4 regions of the Glutamicibacter sp. NPDC087344 genome follow, and region 1 is predicted to be linked to each of the others. Evidence: riboswitches for the same ligand, from Rfam matches in the RefSeq annotation. Region 1 holds a riboswitch; each other region holds the start of a gene.

What was found. Region 1 has a riboswitch for S-adenosylmethionine ahead of ACIOWL_RS11740 (ABC transporter ATP-binding protein). Riboswitches for the same ligand answer to the same signal wherever they lie in the genome.
Region 2: it holds a riboswitch for S-adenosylmethionine, as region 1 does, so the genes downstream of both, ACIOWL_RS07820 (OsmC family protein) here and ACIOWL_RS11740 (ABC transporter ATP-binding protein) in region 1, are expected to answer to the same signal.
Region 3: it holds a riboswitch for S-adenosylmethionine, as region 1 does, so the genes downstream of both, ACIOWL_RS17135 (O-acetylhomoserine aminocarboxypropyltransferase/cysteine synthase family protein) here and ACIOWL_RS11740 (ABC transporter ATP-binding protein) in region 1, are expected to answer to the same signal.
Region 4: it holds a riboswitch for S-adenosylmethionine, as region 1 does, so the genes downstream of both, ACIOWL_RS20500 (flavin reductase family protein) here and ACIOWL_RS11740 (ABC transporter ATP-binding protein) in region 1, are expected to answer to the same signal.

Annotation. Positions count from the first base shown of each region.
Region 1 is NZ_JBIUXY010000005.1:366,510-371,370, forward strand. It holds gene ACIOWL_RS11730 (LLM class flavin-dependent oxidoreductase) at 1-887, opposite strand, end outside; gene ACIOWL_RS11735 (acyl-CoA dehydrogenase family protein) at 945-2,288, opposite strand; SAM riboswitch class I at 2,306-2,396, opposite strand; SAM riboswitch class I at 2,663-2,764, shown strand; gene ACIOWL_RS11740 (ABC transporter ATP-binding protein) at 2,770-3,591, shown strand; gene ACIOWL_RS11745 (aliphatic sulfonate ABC transporter substrate-binding protein) at 3,679-4,695, shown strand; gene ACIOWL_RS11750 (ABC transporter permease) at 4,701-4,861, shown strand, end outside.
Region 2 is NZ_JBIUXY010000004.1:42,558-47,418, forward strand. It holds gene ACIOWL_RS07800 (hypothetical protein) at 1-444, opposite strand, end outside; gene ACIOWL_RS07805 (hypothetical protein) at 669-1,145, shown strand; gene ACIOWL_RS07810 (hypothetical protein) at 1,145-1,780, shown strand; gene ACIOWL_RS07815 (TM2 domain-containing protein) at 1,833-2,609, shown strand; gene ACIOWL_RS07820 (OsmC family protein) at 2,742-3,293, opposite strand; SAM riboswitch class IV at 3,325-3,446, opposite strand; gene ACIOWL_RS07825 (SNF2-related protein) at 3,596-4,861, shown strand, end outside.
Region 3 is NZ_JBIUXY010000010.1:148,320-153,180, reverse strand. It holds gene ACIOWL_RS17140 (cystathionine gamma-synthase) at 341-1,543, opposite strand; gene ACIOWL_RS17135 (O-acetylhomoserine aminocarboxypropyltransferase/cysteine synthase family protein) at 1,540-2,850, opposite strand; SAM riboswitch class I at 2,986-3,076, opposite strand; gene ACIOWL_RS17130 (LysR family transcriptional regulator) at 3,302-4,243, opposite strand; gene ACIOWL_RS17125 (putative oxygenase MesX) at 4,366-4,861, shown strand, end outside.
Region 4 is NZ_JBIUXY010000018.1:38,108-42,968, forward strand. It holds gene dnaB (replicative DNA helicase) at 1-687, opposite strand, end outside; gene ACIOWL_RS20500 (flavin reductase family protein) at 1,263-1,763, opposite strand; SAM riboswitch class IV at 1,855-1,971, opposite strand; gene ACIOWL_RS20505 (NAD(P)-binding domain-containing protein) at 2,362-4,152, opposite strand; gene ACIOWL_RS20510 (DMT family transporter) at 4,377-4,861, opposite strand, start outside.

The DNA.
Region 1 (4,861 bases):
TCCTCGGCGGTCACAATGGTCTGCATGGCGAAGATCTTCACGTCGTAACGGTCGCGACCGGCGGCCTCTGCATGGTCGCGGATCTTGGTGACGGTCGACTTGAGCATTTCGCGGGTCGGGCTGGTGACAAAAACAGCCTCTGCATTCTGGGCCGCGAATTTCAGTCCGCGCGGCGAGGTGCCAGCCTGGTAGATGACCGGTGTGCGCTGGGTGCTCGGCTCGGTGATGGCGATGCCCGGGACCTTGAAGTATTTGCCGTCGTGGTTGATCGGGTGCACCTTGGCCGGGTCGGTGTAGATCCCGGTTTCCTTGTCCGCCTGCACCGCATCGTCTTCCCACGAACCTTCGAGCAGCTTGTAGATGACCTCGAGGTACTCATCCGCGTGGTTGTAACGCTCGTCGTGCTCCATCTGGTCTTCCTGGCCCATGTTGCGGGCCGCCGAAGGCAGGTAGCCGGTGACAACATTCCAGCCGACTCGGCCGTTGGTCAGGTGGTCCAAGGTGGCCAGGCGGCGGGCGAACGGGTAGGGGTGTTCATAGGCGGTGCCGGCGGTCACGCCGAAACCGAGGTTCTCGGTGACTGCCGCCATGGCAGAGACCAGCAGGAACGGATCATTCACCGGAGCCTGGGCGCCGGTGCGCAGCGGAGACTCGTTGGTGCCGTTGAAGACGTCGTAGGTGCCCAGCACATCGGCGATGAACAGCCCGTCGAACTTGCCCTTTTCCAGCACCTTGGCCAGGTGGGTCCAGTAGCCAATGGTTTTGTAGTCCGCGGCCTTGTCCTGCGGGTGGCGCCACAGCCCCGGGGACTGGTGGGCGACACAGTTCATGTCAAAGGCATTAAAGAGGATTTCACGCTGCGGGTTCGTTGGCTGGTTCTCACTCATGGTGGTGCCCCTTATTCGTAGTTCTGCGGTAGAAGTTTGTTGGGTGTGCCGTGACGGCTAGATGGTGTAGGCCTGGGATGGGCCGCCGAGTTCGCCGGTGACCGAAAGCCGCTGGGGCTGAACCCCGTTGATCTCATAGTCGCCCACGATGCGGGCCTTGTAGATGGCAGGGTTGTGGGTGGCGATGGTGCGGGCGTTGCGCCAGTGCCGGTCCATATTGCAGCTGCTGCGTGTGGAGGAGGCGCCCAAACCGTCAAAAAGTTTGCTGGTGGCGCCGATGACCAGCGGCTGCACAATCGTCTGCGCCCGGTTGGCGGCGAGTTCACACACCGCAAAACGCTCTTCGGCGTTCAGGTGCGTATCATTCAACGCCGATTCGACCTCCAGGACGGCGCCGATGACCACCGAATCCGCGGCGAACACCTCCGCGGAGACCTCCCCCACCAACTGCAAGACCTGCGGTTCGCGGTGCACCGGAACACCGGTGCCGGTGCTGAAGCTGCGGGTGCGCGACTGGACGGAGCTGCGCATATCGTTCAGCGCCGCCCGGCCGATGCCTGCCTGCACCGCCATGAGGACCAGCTGGAAAATTGCGGCTTCGGGATCATTGGGGTTTTCAGGCATGAAGCTGTCCACCGGAACCTGGTGGAATTCGGTGGTTCCGGTGCCGGTCAGTCCCTGGCCGAACCCATCCCAGTCGTCCAGGATCTTGACCCCGCTGTGCTGCGTTGAAACGACGGCGATCTGCCGCCCCGGGCGTTCGGGGTGGGCCACCGCGACGGTGGTCCAGTCCGCGAAGATGGTTCCGGTGCAGTAGAACTTTTCACCGTTGACTACCCAGCGGCCGTCCACCTGGCTTGCCTTGGTGTTCAGGGCGCCCAGCGCATTTCCGCCCTTTTCGGTGTAGGCGTTGCCGACAATCTGCCCCGCCGCAATGCGGGCGAACCACTTGGCTTGCAGTTCCGGGTCTTCCAAACGCAGCACGTCTTCAACAAATGCGATGTGCGCCCGCCAGAGCTGCCCCACGTGGGAGTCGGCCTCGGAAAGTTCAATCAGCAGGCGAAAAACGTCGCTGAGCCGGGCGCCGTGGCCGCCTTCCGAGACCGGCAGCCGCAATGCGCCGAATCGGTCTCGGTTAAGCAGTCCAACCTGTTCAAAGGGCAGGATGCGATTGCTGTCCCGATCCTTGGCCCCGGAGGCGATGTGCGCGAATACCGGGCGGAAGATTGCTGCCAGACGCTCGTAGTCCTCGTCGGCTCCCGGACCCGGCGTCACCTTCAGCAATTGACGGGTCGGGCGTTCCTCGGTGAACTGATCCAGCTCCAGAGCATTACCGGCCCCCGGCGTGCTCAGCGCGTTAAAGTCCACCTCAAAATCGTTTTGGGGTGCGCCAAAAGACATACAAAAGTCCTCGATTCTTTCCATCGATCCTGGCGGTAGCACCGTCCCTAGGGTGGGTGGTTGCTGCGGCGTCGTCGAGCCAGATCTCTCGGCCGCTCTGGATGGGTCGTAATCATTTGTAGCCGTAATATTCGGGCTAATCCAAGCCCCGAAGTCATATTTCGTCGCGGAAAAGACCCAAACTCTCCAGCCCGGCTAACGCCCATAGCGACAAACCGCCGAAGATGAGCCACACGTGAGGCGAAAAAATCGATCAAACCAGCATTCAATGAAATAAATAACGAAATTTCTCACAGTTTTCGCCGGTTGATCGAAGAATTTTCATGTTACGCAAGATTTGCATCAAAATCGTTCGAATGCGTGTAATAGATACGTAACCATCCCGAGCGGCCGAGAGATCTGGCTCTATGACGCCGCAGCAACCACCGTTGGATTCACGGATTCACGGCCGGTGCTACCGCCAGGACCGATGGAGATGATCATGGCTACTGCCTATGCCTTGCCTCAGCAAACGGCTACCACCGGAACATCCAGCGCGCTGTCCGTTGACTTCCACAATGTCTCGCGCACCTTCACCACCAAGAAGGAACAGCGTCTGGTGCTCAGCGAGGTCAACCTGCACATCGAGGCAGGACAGGTTGTGGCAATCCTCGGCGCCAGCGGCTGCGGCAAGTCAACACTGCTGCGTTCGGTCTCCGGCCTGGACCATCCCACGGGTGGCGCGGTGCTCACCGGGTCCCGCGAGGTCAACGGAATCAACGAGCTGTGCGCGGTGGCCTTCCAGGAGCCGCGCCTGCTTCCCTGGCGTTCGGTTCGCGAAAACATTGCGCTGGGCCTGGCACCGAAAACCGCCAAACACGATGGTGCCGAACTGATCAACCAGCTGCTGGAACTCACCGGGCTGACCCAGGCCGCGGACCTGCGGCCACGCGAAATTTCCGGTGGTATGGCGCAGCGAGTTTCACTGGCCCGGGCCTTGGCCCGCCGCCCCGGGGTGCTGCTGCTGGATGAACCCTTCGGAGCGCTGGATGCACTGACCCGGCTGAAAATGCAAGATCTGCTGCTGTCCATCCATGCATCGTTGCCCACCACCGTGCTGATGGTGACCCACGATGTCGACGAGGCGCTGACCCTCGCGGACCGCGTGATTGTCCTAGGACGACCCGAGGGACAACAGGGCGCCACGGTGATCGAGGATCTGAAATTGGCGGCCTCCCACCCACGCAGCCACAGCGATGAAAAGTTCATCGCGCACCGTGCGCACCTGCTCGGGTTGCTGGGTGTAGATCCCACCAACCATTAATCCGGGCGTTCGCCCCGCACTGACTCTTTTTGCACGGTTGTGTTCGCACAACCGCTACACTCGCACGCACAAATCAAGGAATTATTGATGTTCGCACACCGTTTCACCCGCCGCTCAGCCCTCACCTTGACCGCCCTGGCAGTTGGCGCCCTGGCCCTGACCGGTTGCGCCGGCGAGAACGCCGCCGCAGACGGCAAAACACTGTCCATCGACTTCGCCACCTACAACCCGCTGAGCCTGGTACTCAAGGAAAAGGGCTGGCTGGATGAAGCCGCCAAGGAACAGGGCGTCAGCATCGAATGGATCCAGTCCGCCGGCTCCAACAAGGCCAACGAAGCACTGCGTGCGGATGCCGTCCAGATCGGTTCCACCGCCGGCTCGGCGGCGCTGCTGGCTCGCTCAAACGGCTCCCCCATCAAAACCATCGCCCTGTACTCCCAGCCCGAGTGGGCTGCGCTGGTGGTCAATGAGGATTCCGATATCACCGGCCCGGCAGACCTGAAGGGCAAGTCGGTCGCCGCGACCAAGGGCACCGACCCCTACTTCTTCCTGCTGCAGGCCTTGGAAGAGGCCGGGCTGAGCGAAAAGGACATCACGCTGCAAAACGTGCAGCACGCGGATGGCCGCACCGCCCTGGCCAATGGTTCGGTGGATGCCTGGTCCGGCCTGGATCCGATCATGGCCGCCGCTGAGCAGGACGGCGCCAAATTGGTCTACCGCAACCTGGATTTCAACACCTACGGTGCCCTCAATGCCCGCGCGGACTTCATTGAAGAGAGCCCGGAGCTGGCCCAGCTGGTGGTTGATTCCTATGAAAAGGCCCGTGAATGGGCTGTCGCAAACCCGGATGAAACCGCAGACATCCTGGCCGAGGTTGCAGGGTTGGATACCGCAGTCGCCAAAACCGTGATCAGCGAGCGTTCAAACCTGGATGTCGACACCGTTCCGGGCGAAGCCTTCACCACGGTGCTGCGCAACATCGGACCAACCCTGGTGGCCAGCGGCGACGTGTCCGAGCAGAAATCCGTTGACGAGGCGCTTCAGACCCTGGTTGACGACCAGTTCGCCGCCAAGGCCAACGCCGAAAACGTCTCCGGAGAATAATCCCCATGTCCAGTCCAACCCAGCTCTCCGAACCAGCTGGCACCACCAGCAAACGATCCGCGCAGGATAAACCCGGTTTTGCCGCCAAGATCCTGCAGGCTCCCAAGTGGTTGCTGTCATTAATTCTTCCCGTGGTGATCATTGCGGTGTGGCAGTATGTCACGGT
Region 2 (4,861 bases), on a different contig from region 1:
GGCATCGATGAGCTTATCAACGTAAGCCGCTAGGAACTCCAACTGGTCGGTGGTCGCTTCAAGTTCCGAATAGAGGAACTCATCATCCGGGTCAATTTCATCGGCCGCATCGAGCAGGTCTTCAGCGCTGAGGCCCTGGAATGGCCGGCCCCAGAGCTGCTGGAGTACCAGCAGCGCGGTGACCGGGTGGAAGTTATCTCGTGCAATGTTGGAGAACGCCGCCGCGTCTGCATCAAACTCCGGGTTGTTGCCGCGTCCGGTAGCTTGCAACCAGGAAACAATCTCTTCTGACCTGAAGAGGTCTTGCGAGCCGGTGGTATGCGCCGGCTCGGGAAAGGGCGTCTCGGTCCCGCGACTGCGTGAACGCCACATGGTGACTACCGGTCGCTGTACCTGGGCGAGACGCGCAATGTCTGACAGCGACAGCAAATCCTGTGCCTGCATGACAGCCTCCTTTGGAACGCGCGAACGGTATGACTCAATCCTAATAAAACGCCTTCAGATGACAACCGCATGAGCTGATAACCCCCATTATCAGCAAGTTAGTATCAAAATGTCGAAGTCGTGTTGCATGCTGGTTTCGCGACGAAAACACCCCCCCTCGGATTTCGACTCCTGGCAGGTACGTTTTCGTCCACATCATCACTCACTCGCACCAGGAGGCCCTAGTGGAACCGCAGTTGCAGGGACCTTACGTCCCGCCGGAAATGCTGAGCAAGCGTCCCAAGAAGTCGTGGATCATTCCAGCTTCGGCAGGTCTTGCAGCCGGCACCGTTCTAGGCTTGCTGATCGGGGTCACGGCCTCTGGCGGGGGAGTGAGCAGCTCGGCCATGAGCCAGAAGGTCATTGACCAGGCCGTGGAAAACTGCAGCATGGATGCCGAAGGCTACACCGTCATGGACGGAGGCGCCGCGATTGAGCTGGACACCAAGGGCGAGGACTCCTTTGACTCTGGAACCAGCAACTACTTTTCCTACCTGTGCATGCTAGACGAGCTCGGAGTCCCCGAGGTTACTCAGCAGAAGATGAGCCGGACTCGCGCATTGGACGGAACCCAAAGAGATACCTGGGACGGATTGCAGGCCAGCTGGTCTTACCACCCGGACAGCGGAATCAACATCCTGATTGAAGGGGCGAAAAACTGATGAGTACGCTCAAGCCACTGAACCCGGTGCCAGAAGAACTGCCAGCAGAACCGAAAACCAAGAAAAAGCGTTGGGGACTTGTCTTGGGTTCGGTCCTAGTCATTGGAGCCTTGGGAGGCGGGGTCTTCTGGGGGATGAATATCCCGGATCCCAAGGAATCCGAAGAATATCTGGCGCTCTCGGACACCACCACGGCAGTATTCGCCGAACGTGACGAGCTCAGTGCGGAGCTCACCGAGCTGAAATCAGGTCTTGCGGACCGAGAGGCCGAGCTGGAGCAACAGGGCAAAGACCTTGATTCCCGTTCCGCCACGCTGGATGAACGCGACGAAGAGCTTGACGGAGCCGAAGCTGCGGTGCTGGCCCGTGAAAAGGCCGTTGGCACCGTTGAAGCTGAGCAGGAAGCGAACTCCGTCAGCGACGGCATCTGGACGGTGGGCACCGACATCAAGGCCGGGACCTACCGGGCCAAGGAAGCGGTAGGCAGCAACTGCTATTGGGCCGTGCTCAAGTCCGGGACCAATGGGGACGACATCATCAACAACGGCATCCCCGGCGGCGGCCGTCCCACGGTGACTGTCTCAAAGGGCCAAGACTTCGAATCGGTGCGCTGCGGTACCTGGGTCAAGCAATAACACCCAGTGGCGCGCATACCGTCATTGATCATCACAAATCAAAGGAATCATCATGAGCTACAACAATATGCAGCCTGCGCCTATGGCTCAGCACCCTGCTCCGTACCTGCCACCCAAGTCGTTCTTGACAACCTGGTTGCTGTCCCTGTTCTTGGGCGCCCTCGGCGTTGACCGCTTTTACCTGGGCAAGGTGGGTACCGGCCTGCTGAAACTGTTCACCTTCGGCGGTCTGGGCCTGTGGGCCCTGATCGACCTGATTATCATCCTCAGTGGCGGCATGACGGACAAGTTCCGCCGCCCGCTGGAAGGCTATGCCAAACACAAGGTGGTGGCCTGGATCATCAGCATTGTGCTGGTGGTAATTGGCGGAATCGGCGGTATGGTCAACGCGAGTACTGCAGGCTTTGACGGTGCGTCGTCGTCCTCGGCCATTGAGTTGCCAGCTACCGGTAGCGAAACCGAAAGCAAGGCAGCGCCGGCCGAAGCCAAAGAGGAGCCAGCAGCCAAGGAAGAAAAGGCTGAAACCTCGTGGCAGGAAGTGATTGTCCTTGACGGCAAAACCGACAAGTCCAGCAAGGTGTTTGAACTGACCGGTGCCGAGGCGCGGATGACCTACAGCTTCACCGGTGGCGAAGACATGGCCATTGGAGCCATCTACCTCTTGACCGAGGGAACCGACCTGATGAAGGACGGCGGACTCCCAGAAGTCATGCTTGACGGGCCGGTGGAAGAAGAAACCGCGCTGCACAAGTCGGCAGGCACCTATTTCCTTGACGTGACTGCAGCGAACTTCGACGGGTGGAGCATCACCATCGAAGAGAAGCGCTAACCAAAGGTTTCGTGTCTCGCCGTTGGGGCGGTGAGCACGGAAATGCGCCCGGGCGGGCTCTCATCATGGGGAAGAGAGCCCACCCGGGTTTTTATTGCATTGATGCCTGGTGTGAGGCAGAAGCTGAAAGCTTTAGTTCGCCGGGGTCAGAGTGACAGCGGTGGTGACCGGAACCGGGTTGGCGAACAAGTCCAAGACCGGGCAGTGGGCGTCAACAGCCTGGCGCAGTTCGTCATAACGCTCGGCCGTCTCCGGGCCGGTGATCTGCACGTCGAGATCAACCGAGGTGAAGCCCGGACGCACGGTTTTATCGATGCCAAAGAGGCCGCGCACATCAAGGTGGCCCTCGGCTACAATCTTCACGTCGTCAACCTGGATGTTCAGCTGCTCGGCGTAGAGGCGGTAGACAACCACTTGGCATGAGATCAAGGCGCCCAGCGCGTATTCAACAGGGCTGGCGGCAACGTCGTCTCCACCCAAAGCCGCTGGCTCATCCACGGTAAAGGTGTGCTTCCCGGCAACGATGTTGCTGGCCACCGAACCAAAACCTTCACCCTGCACCGTGAATGTCAGTTTGGCATTATCTGCGGTTGCTGAGATTCGTTCACCCCAACCGGTACCGGCCTGCTGCAGGCGTGCGGAACGATCTTCGGCTATGGAAAGAGTGGAAGCTGCGTTAGACATGAGGAATAAATCCCCTTTCTGGCGCAAGGGGCGCCATCGCTTACGAACCTGTCTTTCAGGTCCGTCGAATCATCACCTGGAGCACCCCGCACAATGACGCGAAGAGGGTTGCCGTCCAATCAGCCAGGGCTTATTCGATTGGAACTCGTGATTCAGTAGTTACTTTTCTACCGGTTCTCGGCATGCTGGGTAAATAGCCAACTTCACGATTCGTCACACGGCGAACTGTCGGTTCCCTCGATAGAATGGATGTGAATTTCCGCGATGTTATGGAGCGGACCTCTACCCGTGAAGTTGTGTGTATGGAATATCAGCTGACCCCCGTTGCCGCACAGACCCTGGTCACCGATTCGGAATTTACCGAAGGTTGGCGGCTTGCCAACGCGGGGCAGGTTGCCATCAACGAACGACGCAATACTCCGGGACTCTCTTTTATCTCCGGCTGGGTCGCAGGCTCTTTGGTGATAGTGCAGCTGTCTATCGAGGGAACCAACATCAGCTTCAGCAGCCGTTGCGAAGAGCACCCGGAGGAGTACTCCTGTGAGCACGTCGCCGCAATGCTGGTGGCGGCAACACAAATCAGCGGTGGAGGTTTTACCGTCTCTAGCGAGGTGAAGCCGGAAAACACCTGGAAAGCTCAACCCGCCCCCCAGTGGGCCCGCACACTCAAACGAATATTGCCCTCCGGACCCAGGGACAATGACGTCGAGGAAGACATTGAAGAGCAACCGCTCGGCCTGATCCTGAAGGTGACTGCCGGCACCAGCTACGGCCGGCCCACCCTTCACCTCAACGCGCGTCCGGCACGCAAGGGGGCGCGCAGCCCCTGGGTGCAAACCGGGGTGTCATGGCGTGGGCTGATGTTTGATGACCGGTTCCCCAAGGCGCAGCGCCGCGCGGTCAATGAACTGGTGATGCTCAGCGAACGCGCACAGCACGACCAGTACGGGCACGTCTGGGACACGTCCGAGTGGGTCAGCCTGAATAGGCTGCCGGGCAAGGATCTGCGTGAAGCCTTTGAGGTGATCCTTGAATCAGGAGTTCAGGTTGTCAACGGAAACTCCAACAACCGAAACGTGGTTTCCTTGTCCGAGCTCAAGGGCTCGGCCTTCCTCGACCTGCGACGTGGCGAGAGCGGGTTGACGATTGAAAGTGTTTTCCGCGGGCCACACGGCGAGGCCGATCACGTGATTGCTTTGGGCAGCCCTCCCTCCCTGGTGGTGTACTCCGACAAACCACTGGAAAAAGCTAAAGACCTGTCAATGGCTCCACTCGAGGACGCCGTGGCACACGAAATTCGGGACTTTCTCAGCATGGGAGCCATGCTGGTTCCAACCTCTGACATTGAAGACTTCGAAACGGAGTACCTCGATTCTTTGCGCCAGGTCGCGCCGGTGCGGAGCGCCGATAATAGCTACAAGGTGCCTGAGGTCCCGCGGCCGGTACTCCAGTTGCAGATGATTGACACCGAGTCCGGAATGAACCTTCGGTTCGCCTGGTACTACGGTTCTAAAGCTCCACGCCAGAAGTCGGTCGAGCACGAAATTATCACTTCAGTGCAGGACAAG
Region 3 (4,861 bases), on a different contig from region 1:
GAGCGGATTAAACCAGGTTCTTGTGCGGTACTGACATGTTTTAGACGTCGCAGCATGGCCAAGAGGCGCCTAAAAAACTACAGACACAAATGCTCGGCTGGGAATCCCCGCCGAGCATTTGTGTCTGATGGATAGTTGATTATTTGGTGCAAACCAAACGCGTAGCACCACGGCTCCGCTTCGACGGTCCGTGACCCGTCATGAGATACAACCCGCGATTCTCTCCTGGCCCGTCCGTACCATCCTTGTCCGGGTCCTTGGATGGCGGAGCGTCGTAGCACGCAGTTCCGAAGCGAGCATGGCCAGTTATACAGTTAACTACAGTGCGTGATAGCGGTGGTTAAGCAGTTGCCAGGCTGCTGCGGGCCTCTGCCCGCAGCGATGCCTTGGAGGCGGCGGCCAAACCACGTTCAAGGTCGCCCAGCAGATCATCCACTTCTTCGATACCCACCGAGAGCCTAACCAGGTTCGCCGGAATTTCCAGAGGCGTGCCTATTAAAGAAGCGTGAGTCATTTCGCGTGGATAACAGACCAACGATTCAACGCCGCCCAGGGACACCGAGAGCTGGAAAAGTTCCATGGATTCAGCGAACGCCCGGGCAGCTGCCTCATCAGCGAGCTGCAAGGACAGGATCCCGCCAAAATCACGTTGCTGACGGGCGGCCAATTCATGACCAGGGTGTTCGGGCAGTCCCGGGTAGTACACGCGGGCGACATCCCGATGCGCATCCAGCCAGCCAGCCAACGTAGAAGCCGAGGCGCAATGGCGTTCCATCCGCAACCCCAGGGTTTTCAGACCACGCGAAGCCAGGTAGTTATCCTGCGGGCCGGAGACCGCGCCACCGGCGAACTGCTGGTAGCCCACAGCTTCGGCCAAAGTCTGGCCGCGATGCAGTCGCTCGCTCACAATGACCGCACCGCCAAGCACGTCCGAATGCCCGCCAATGTATTTGGTGGTGGAGTGAACCACGGCATGGGCGCCGAATTCCAGTGGACGTTGCAGGTACGGGGTGGCGAAGGTGTTATCAACAACCAGCAGCGCACCAATCTCTTCTGCCAGTGCAGCCCAGCCGGCCAGATCCGCAATGCCAAGCAACGGGTTGGAAGGGGTTTCCACCCACAACAATGCGGTATTCGGTCGCAGTGCGGCACGCACCGCATCCAGGTTGGTGATATCCACCGCGCTGGCGGTAATCCCCCACTTTTGGTGCAGCCGGGTGATGAGCCGGTTGGTGCCGCCATACCCATCGGCACCTAAAACAATATGGTCCCCCGGTGCCAGCAAAGCCCGAAGCAACGCATCCTCCGCAGCGATACCAGAGGCGAAAGAGAAACCGGCTGCCCCGCCTTCCAATGCGGTGAGCTGAGCTTCAAACCCATTACGGGTTGGATTGGAGCCACGGGAGTATTCATGGCCGGCACGCAACACGTTGATGCCATCTTGGATAAAGGTGCTGGTCTGGTAAATCGGCGGGATCACCGCACCGGTGTGCGGATCCTTTTCCTGGCCAGCGTGCACCGCCAGCGTGTTGAAGCCGCTCATGCGAAGCTCTCCTCAAGGGTAGTTGCCTGCGCTGCACTCAGCGCGCGGTCCAAATCTCGAATCAGATCTGCAGGATCTTCCAGTCCCACCGACAAACGCAACACCGCACGGTTAAGGCCGGCCTCGGCGAGCTGTTCCGCGGAAAGTCGACAGTGGGTCATGGTGGCCGGATGGGCGATCATGGTGCGGGTATCGCCAATATTGGCGGCCAGCACAATCACCTCCAGACTGTCGATGAATGCTGAGACCAGCCGTTCATCATGCAGTTCCACCGCCAGCACGCTGCCAGTTCCCCTTGGGAAAAAACGTTTGGCACGCTCGTGGTGCCGGTGTCCTGGCCGGCTCGGGTGATGCACCGCGGCGACCGCGGGATGAGCCTGGAGGAAGTTGGCAAGCAACAACAGGTTCTGTTGCGCCGCGGCGGTACGTACGGTCAGCGTTTCAATACCGGTCAGGATGCCGTGGGCGCTGGCCGCAGGCAGGGTTGGACCTAAATCATGCAAGAACTTTGAACGCACCAGCATGCTGTATGCACCTGCGCCGTAGCGTTCAAGCAGCGAAGTGCCGGCGTAGCGGGCCCTTGGGGCCGCGATCTGCGCCCAACGGAATTGATCCGAGAAATCAAAAGTTCCCCCATCAATCACCACCCCGCCCAGAACCTGGCCATGGCCGGCCAAGGCCTTGGTTGCCGAGTGCACCACGATGTCTGCTCCGTGCAGCAATGGCTTGAAGTTTGCGGGGGTGGCCAACGTATTGTCCACAACCACCGGGATATTGTGCCGGTGCGCGATCTCGCTTAACACCGGCAGATCCGGCAAGGTGGACAGCGGGTTCGTGACCGACTCCAGGAAAAAGGCGCGGGTGTCCTCTTCGATAGCCGCTTCCCAGGCAGCTGGATCATCGGGATCCACAAAACTGATCCGAATCCCGAAGTCGTTAAAGGAGTCGGTCAACAAATCCACGGTTCCGCCATAGAGCTGGTTGGAGGCCAGAATATGTTTGGGGCCTTGGGTTAGCGCCAGCAGCGCGAGTGCCACTGCCGCCTGGCCGGTAGCCGTGGCAACAGCGTACGCCCCGGATTCCAACGCCGCGGCACGCTGCTCGAAAACGGAAACCGTGGGGTTTCCGGTACGTGAATAGGTGAAACCGGCCTGGCGCAGTGCGAACTTCTCCACCGCATCTGCATGAGAGGGAAATTCGAAAGCCGCAGAGGAATACAGCGGCACGGTCAGTGGGCGGTAGTCTCCGCTGGGTGCGTATCCGGCGTGGATCGCCGCGGTTGACGGCTGGGTGTTTGGCTGCGCCATGGCTGGCTCCTTCTCGTTGTCTCATCCACGAGAGAGTGCACCGAACACGGTGCAGCGTACCAGGGAAGGCCAACAAAACGGCCTGTCCATCACGGTACGAGGCACAGCGCAACGTCTAAAGACGCGCTCGGAGCTGCTCCATCGTTCCTGGCATTAGCACCTTGCGGTTTCCCGCTGGTTGCTGCGACGTCGACGAGCCAGATCTCTCGGTCGCTCTTGATGGGGTGTTGTTCTTCCATGGTTCGCCAAAGCTTCCCGGTGGCGCAACCGGCACCAAGGCCTGTGCTTCACAGAACGTCGCGACCCGTCATGTGTCGCATTTTCCGCGTAATGACACCCGTGTTACGTCACGTCTGTGACGCGTCGAATGAGCCAAAAACCGCTAGATCTCAGGCATCTGAGGCTTTTTATGTGTCGTTTCCGGTTTTTTCGATGACACAATGTGTCAATTTCAGCCGAGAACTTGTACACCGAAATCTGAGACCACCGATCGGACCTCGGCCAGGTATCGCTGTGCCTGCTCCGTGAGCGGAATCGCGGCATGATCAATCCAGCCAATCTCGATGCGTTCCTCAACGTCCAGCGGAATGGCGACGATCGACGGGTCAAGTTCGTCGCTGACGATACCCGTGGAGATCGTGTAGCCGCCAAGGCCGATCATCAGGTTGAAGATGGTTGCTCGGTCGGAGACCCGGATTGCCCGTTTGCTGGACAACGTGGAGAGGATTTCCTCGGCGAAGTAGAACGAGCTGTTAGCCCCCTGGTCAAAGGTGAGTCGTGGCAGATCTTCAAGGTCCGCAAGGGTCACGCGCTGTGCTGCGGAGAGCGGGTTGCTGCGCGAAATAAAGATGTGCGGTTCGGCCAGGAACAGCGGATGAAATACCAGCCGGGATTCACGCAACAGCTTCTCGATCACTTTTCGATTGAAGTCATTGAGGTAGAGGATTCCGATCTCGCTGCGCAGGGTGCGCACGTCCTCGATGATCTCCTCGGTACGGGTCTCACGCAAGGAAAATTCGTACTCTCCAGCCTCGCTTGCCTGGACCATCCGGACAAATGCATCCACGGAAAACGAATAATGCTGGGTCGAGATCCCCAGCAGTCGGCGGGACGGGGGCCGATCCAGATACCGCTGCTCCAGAAGCTCCACCTGCTCCAGAACCTGTCTGGCGTAACCCAGGAATTCAGATCCCTCGATTGTCAGTGTCACGCCTCTGGCCGAACGGACCAAAAGTGCACGTCCCACGCGGGATTCAAGCTCTTTCATGGCCGCGGACATACTCGGCTGGGCGACGTACAAAAGGTCGGCCGCGGCGGAGATTGAACCCTCCGTTGCGACCGCGATGAAATAACGCAGTTGCTGCAGTGTCAGACCGCTTGCACCTTGAACCATAGGCTGAGTCTATATCAACCCATAGTTACATTGAGTTACCTGATATCCATTTTGGCACTGCATGATTGACGCATCGACTTCCCCCCGGCCTGCCCAGGCCTTTAATCATCAGATTGGCCACCATGGCAGACGCGCTAACTTTCAGCATTACCAGCACCGACTTCGACGAGAATTACACACCCTCAACGGACTCGCGCATCACCACAAACTTCGCCAACTTGGCTCGCGGAGAGAACCGTCAGCAGAACCTGCACAACGCCCTGACGATGATCAACCGACGCTTTAACGATTTGGCGCACTGGGACAATCCCAAGGGTGAACGCTACGCACTTCAGCTTGAGATTATCTCCGCAAACGTACACGTCAGCTCCGAGAACGGAGATCAAGAATTCCCCCTGCTGGAGGTACTGGACACCAGCATCATCGACCGGAAAACCGGCATCCGAAGCCACGGCATTGTAGGAAACAACTTCTCCTCCTACGTGCGCGACTACGACTTCAGTGTGGTGCTCCCCTCCGCAAGCGATGCCTCGGGCAAACCTTCGTTGCCCGAAGATTTCGGAGACCTTCACGGCCGGCTCTTCCAGCATTTCCTCGACTCCGACGCCTATCAACAGC
Region 4 (4,861 bases), on a different contig from region 1:
CAGCGCGAAGGTCGACTTACCTACCGCGGGTCGGGCCGCGATGATGATCATCTGGCCGCCCTTCAGGCCCTGGGTCAGCTCATCGAATTCGTAGAAGCCGGTGGGAACACCGGTGATGCCATCGCCCGCGTTGGCGGCGTTCTCGATTTCATCAACGGTGCCTTCGATAATTTCGGACAGGCGGACGTAGTCTTCGCTGCTGCGGGTTTCAGCAACCTTGTAGACCTCGGCCTGCGCCTCATTTACGATGGCGTCAACCTCGCCGTCGGGAGAATAACCCATCTGGACAATGCGCGTCCCAGCGTCAACAAGCCGTCGCAGCACAGCGCGTTCGCGCACGATCTCGGCATAGTACCCAGCGTTTGCAGCGGTCGGCACCTGCTGGATGAGGTTGTGCAGGTAGGCTGCGCCGCCAACGCGCGAGATCTCGCTGCGTTTGGTCAACAGGTCGGCCACCGTCACGGCATCTGCGGGTTCACCACGACCATAAAGGTCGATCACTGCTTCATAGATTGCCTCGTGGGCCGGGCGATAGAAGTCGGTGCCGCGAAGTACCTCGACGACATCGGCGATCGCGTCCTTGGAGAGCATCATGCCGCCAAGAACAGACATTTCCGCTTCGATGTCCTGCGGCGGCTTGCGCCCCGCATCTGATTCGCGCTCTTCGTAGATCGGCTCTGCACTCATTACAGACACTTCCATCCCCTATGTACCCGCTGGGAAACCATTCATGCCACCACGGCAACTGCCTATCATGTCAGCACCAACCGACAGTTAGACCCAATGCTCTTGTGGATAGTCGTTCCCAGTGCCAACACTAGGTGGGTTATTAACAGAGGTAAACCCTGATATCCACAGATTATGTGGATAATCCACCCTCACCTGTGGATTCGCCTGTTCACTACATGGGGACAACCCTGTGGATTACCCCACTTAATAATCAACAAGTAGTCTTTGACTAGTGCGTTTACCTTTGCACAGTTGTGGATAGCAAGTTAATTTTTTCCACTCCCCGCGGGCCTAAAACTGGTTATCAACAGTCAAATTCCCGTATTCATGGTACTTTTTGGGAGTTATCAACCCTCATCAACAGGCTATCCACAAGACTGTGGACAAAATTGTGGATAGACCTTGTGTCATCATTACGCTACAAACCGGCCGCGGTGAAGACCCGAGCCCTCACAGGACTGATTCCCGAACGGCAATTAAAACGCTGCGGCACGAAGGGGGTCCCTTCGTGCCGCAGCGTTGAGTTGGTTCAGTTATACGAGTTCGGGCACTGGCAATGAGTGAAATCGTGAATCGTGGAAAATCTGCGGAGAGTGTTTTGCGACGTCATGACCATGGACTTCGAGGAAAACGACCCAGTGGTCTCCGGCTTCGACTTCGTTGTAGATTGAGGTTTCCAGCCACAGGGTGGATTCTTCGATAAAGAGCGCGCCCTCTTCGGTGTCGCGAGTTGCCACACCGGCAAAACGGTCGCCGTGCTTGGAGGCGATCTGGACGCAGACACCGTCATTGCGTTCACTGAGCACCGAAACACCAATGCGCCCCGCCTGGCGAAGCTTCGGCCAGGTGTTGGAAGTCTTCTGCACCGCAAACATCACCAGTGCTGGTTCGAGCGAAACTCCAACGGTGAATGAGGAAGCAATGATGCCGGTTTTTTCGCCGTCAATCACCGCGCAGAGAGCGGCAATACCTGATGGGTGCTGAGCGAAAACCTTGCGCAAGGTCAGTGGGTCAAGATCCTGGTTTAATGACATGGCTCGATTCCTTCGGGTCGTGCCCACCGAACGCTGGCCCGGGAATCGTGCGGAATTTCTCCTACACAAAACCGATGCCGGCGCACTCGATGTGCGGTATTTGTGCCACGCAGTCTTGCGCGGGACCGAATCCTCACCTGGAGCACCCCACTACCGTTGAGAGGGTTGCCGGCCAGCAAGCCAGGGCTTATAGCTGACGCTCTTGATTCTGGTTAGAACAATATTGGTGATTACGCCGAACGGTCAAATATTTCGCTTCTTAAATCTCAATACTCAAGGATTCATTCGACTTGCCAGGGAGCCATGGTGTCACAATCGTTCAATTATTCGTTAGCCCTTTGAATTAGCTGATGTTCGTGTTGGGGTTTCAGCCCTGTTTCCATTTGCCGATAGCCGGCCGCCCGATCCGGCCGACCACCACGCACCGACTGGAAACTGACTGGACCGGCATTTACAACCGCTTGGTCCAGGACAAGGGTGGCTCGGCGCGCAAACCAAGCGCCCTTGTCCTGGACCAGCCGACCAGCCAAAGACTCGGCCCGCCCGGTCGCGGTGTGTTATCAGGCGGGCCGCAGCCCTCTCAGACGCGTCTTGCGCGTCAGAGCGTATGAAAGCTTTCGGCGAGCGCGTAGACCGGGGTTTCCAGCCCCTCATAGCGGGCCTTGAGCTGGATTCCCAAGTACTTGGAGTAGTGGCGGGACTGGTGCAGGTTGCCGCCGTGGAACCACAGATTCTTGACCCGGGTCGGTTTCCACATGTTGCGCAGCTCCCCTTCCCACGGCCCGGGGTCCTTGGTGGTTCCCGAGCCCAGTCCCCAGCATTTGCCTACCTCGTCGGCGACTTCCTGGGAGATGAGTTTGGCCGCCCAACCGTTCATGGACCCGTAGCCGGTCGCGTAAACCACCGCGTCGGCAGCCAGTTCGGTGCCGTCGGCCAACACCACGGAATGCTCGGTGAGGTGCGAGACCTCGCCCTTGGCCAGCGCGATGGACCCGTCGGCTACCAGTTCCGAGGCTCCAATGTTGATGTAGTATCCCGAACCGCGGCGCAGGTATTTCAGGAACAAGCCCGAATCATCGTCGCCGAAGTCCAGGTCGAATCCCGCGTCGGTGAGCGACTGGTAGAACTGTTCGTCGTCCTTCCGGATCTGGGCGAAGGCTGGTTTGTGGAACTCGGGCAGTACTTTGTAGGGGATCGAGGCAAAGATCAGGTCGGCGGTGTTGTGGTCGATCCCGTTGGCCAGCGCCTCCTCCGAGTACAGCGGGCCCAGCACGGTTTTCATCAGTGATTCAGAACGGACAATGTGGGTGCTGGAACGCTGGACCATCACCGGTTTGGCGCCGTTGTGCACCAGATCGGCGCAGATGTCGTGGGCTGAATTGTTTGCCCCGATCACCACCACATTCTTGCCGCGATAGGCTTCGCCTCCTGGGTGGGTCGAGGAGTGGTTCTGCTCCCCGGCGAAGATCTCCTGACCCGGGTAGCTGGGGAGATTGGGGATTCCGGACATCCCGGTCGCCATCACCAGGTGGGTGGGGCGCAGGGTCATCGGTTCGCCCTCGCGGGTCACCTCAACGATCCAGCCTTCTGATTCCGGGTCTTTGCGTGCGCTGACCGCCTCGGTCAGGGACCAATAATCCAGTTCCATGAGTTTGGTGTAGCACTCAAGCCAGTCGCCCATCTTGTCTTTCGGGGTGAATACCGGCCAGTGGTCCGGGAACTCGATGTACGGCATATGGTCGTACCAGACCGGGTCATGCAGGGCCAGGGAATGGTACCGCGAACGCCATTGGTCTCCGGGCTTGGGATGTTTGTCTATGATCAGCGCCGGCACCCCCAGACGCTTCAGGCGCGCGCCGAGGCCAATGCCGCCCTGCCCGCCGCCGATGATCAGCACATAGGGCTGTTCGGTGATGCCCAAGGACTCTTGGGTCTGCTTGCGCCGGTCCAACCAGTTTTCCGAGACCATGGCAGAACCGTGATCGGCTCCCAGCGCACGGCGTGGTCCCGATGGCTCCGGGAAGTCACGCAGATTCTGAGCGGTCGAGAGCATGGTCCAGCCCAACCCGTCACGCAGCCGGAACAGGCCCTTGCCCTGTACCGCGTCATTTTCGAAGGTGTACCAGGCTTCGATAACACCATCTGCGTCCGCGGCGCTGGTGACCTGCAGATTGCGTGGCCACGCACCCGAATCGATACCGAGCAGCAGCGACTGGATGCCGTCACGACCTTCGGCGGTGTGCAAATTCCAGGTCAATGCGGTCAGGTCGCGCCAGTAGCACTCTTCGCCGAACAGCTGCGCCGCGGCGGCGGCATCCCTTGCAGCCAGGGCCTGTTGCAGCGTGGCCAGCCATGATTGAGCCTGGACTTCCGGGGAGTTCTCAGCCATCGTCATCACTTCATTTCTTTCTGGAACTTGGGGAGGTGCAGCTGATGCGGCACCGCGTTGAATCCAGAGTATGACGTGGGTCACAATATAAAAGAGTTGCAAAAGGTTGCAACAATTTTGAGATCCCAACCCCGCTTCAGAACCGAAGCTCGGTATTCAGCGCCGGCAGCGGGTCTCGGACGGCCAGATATGCGGCATGTCCCGCCGAAGCGCCTCGCCGAGAACTACATTTGGCAATCGACACCGCTCGTCTTGCTCAAGCCCCGGGGCACCTTGAGGGCTCTCCTTGAGCCGCTCCTGCCAGGTAGTCTGCCGAATCCACAAACAACTCCGAACAGAACCAAAACGACACCCACCAGCTGTTGAGCACCAAAAGTCTCCGCAGCCAGCAGGGTGCCGGTAAGTACTCCCGTGACCGGATTAAGCAGACCAATGAGCCCTACGGTTGCCGCTGACAGGTGTTTCAGTCCCTGAAACCACACAAAAAACGCAATCGCGGTGGCCACCACGCAGACATAAACCGAAGCCCAGAATCCAGAGTGATCCAACGCGGAAGGAGGACCTTCGAACACGGTTGCCACAGGTATCAGCATCAGCCCGCCGGCCGTCAACTGCCACGCGGTGAGATCCAAGGGCCGCTGATGCACCGCCCATTTTTTCGTCAGCAACGCGCCGATGCTGGACAAAAGCATGGCGAGCAACGAGCAAG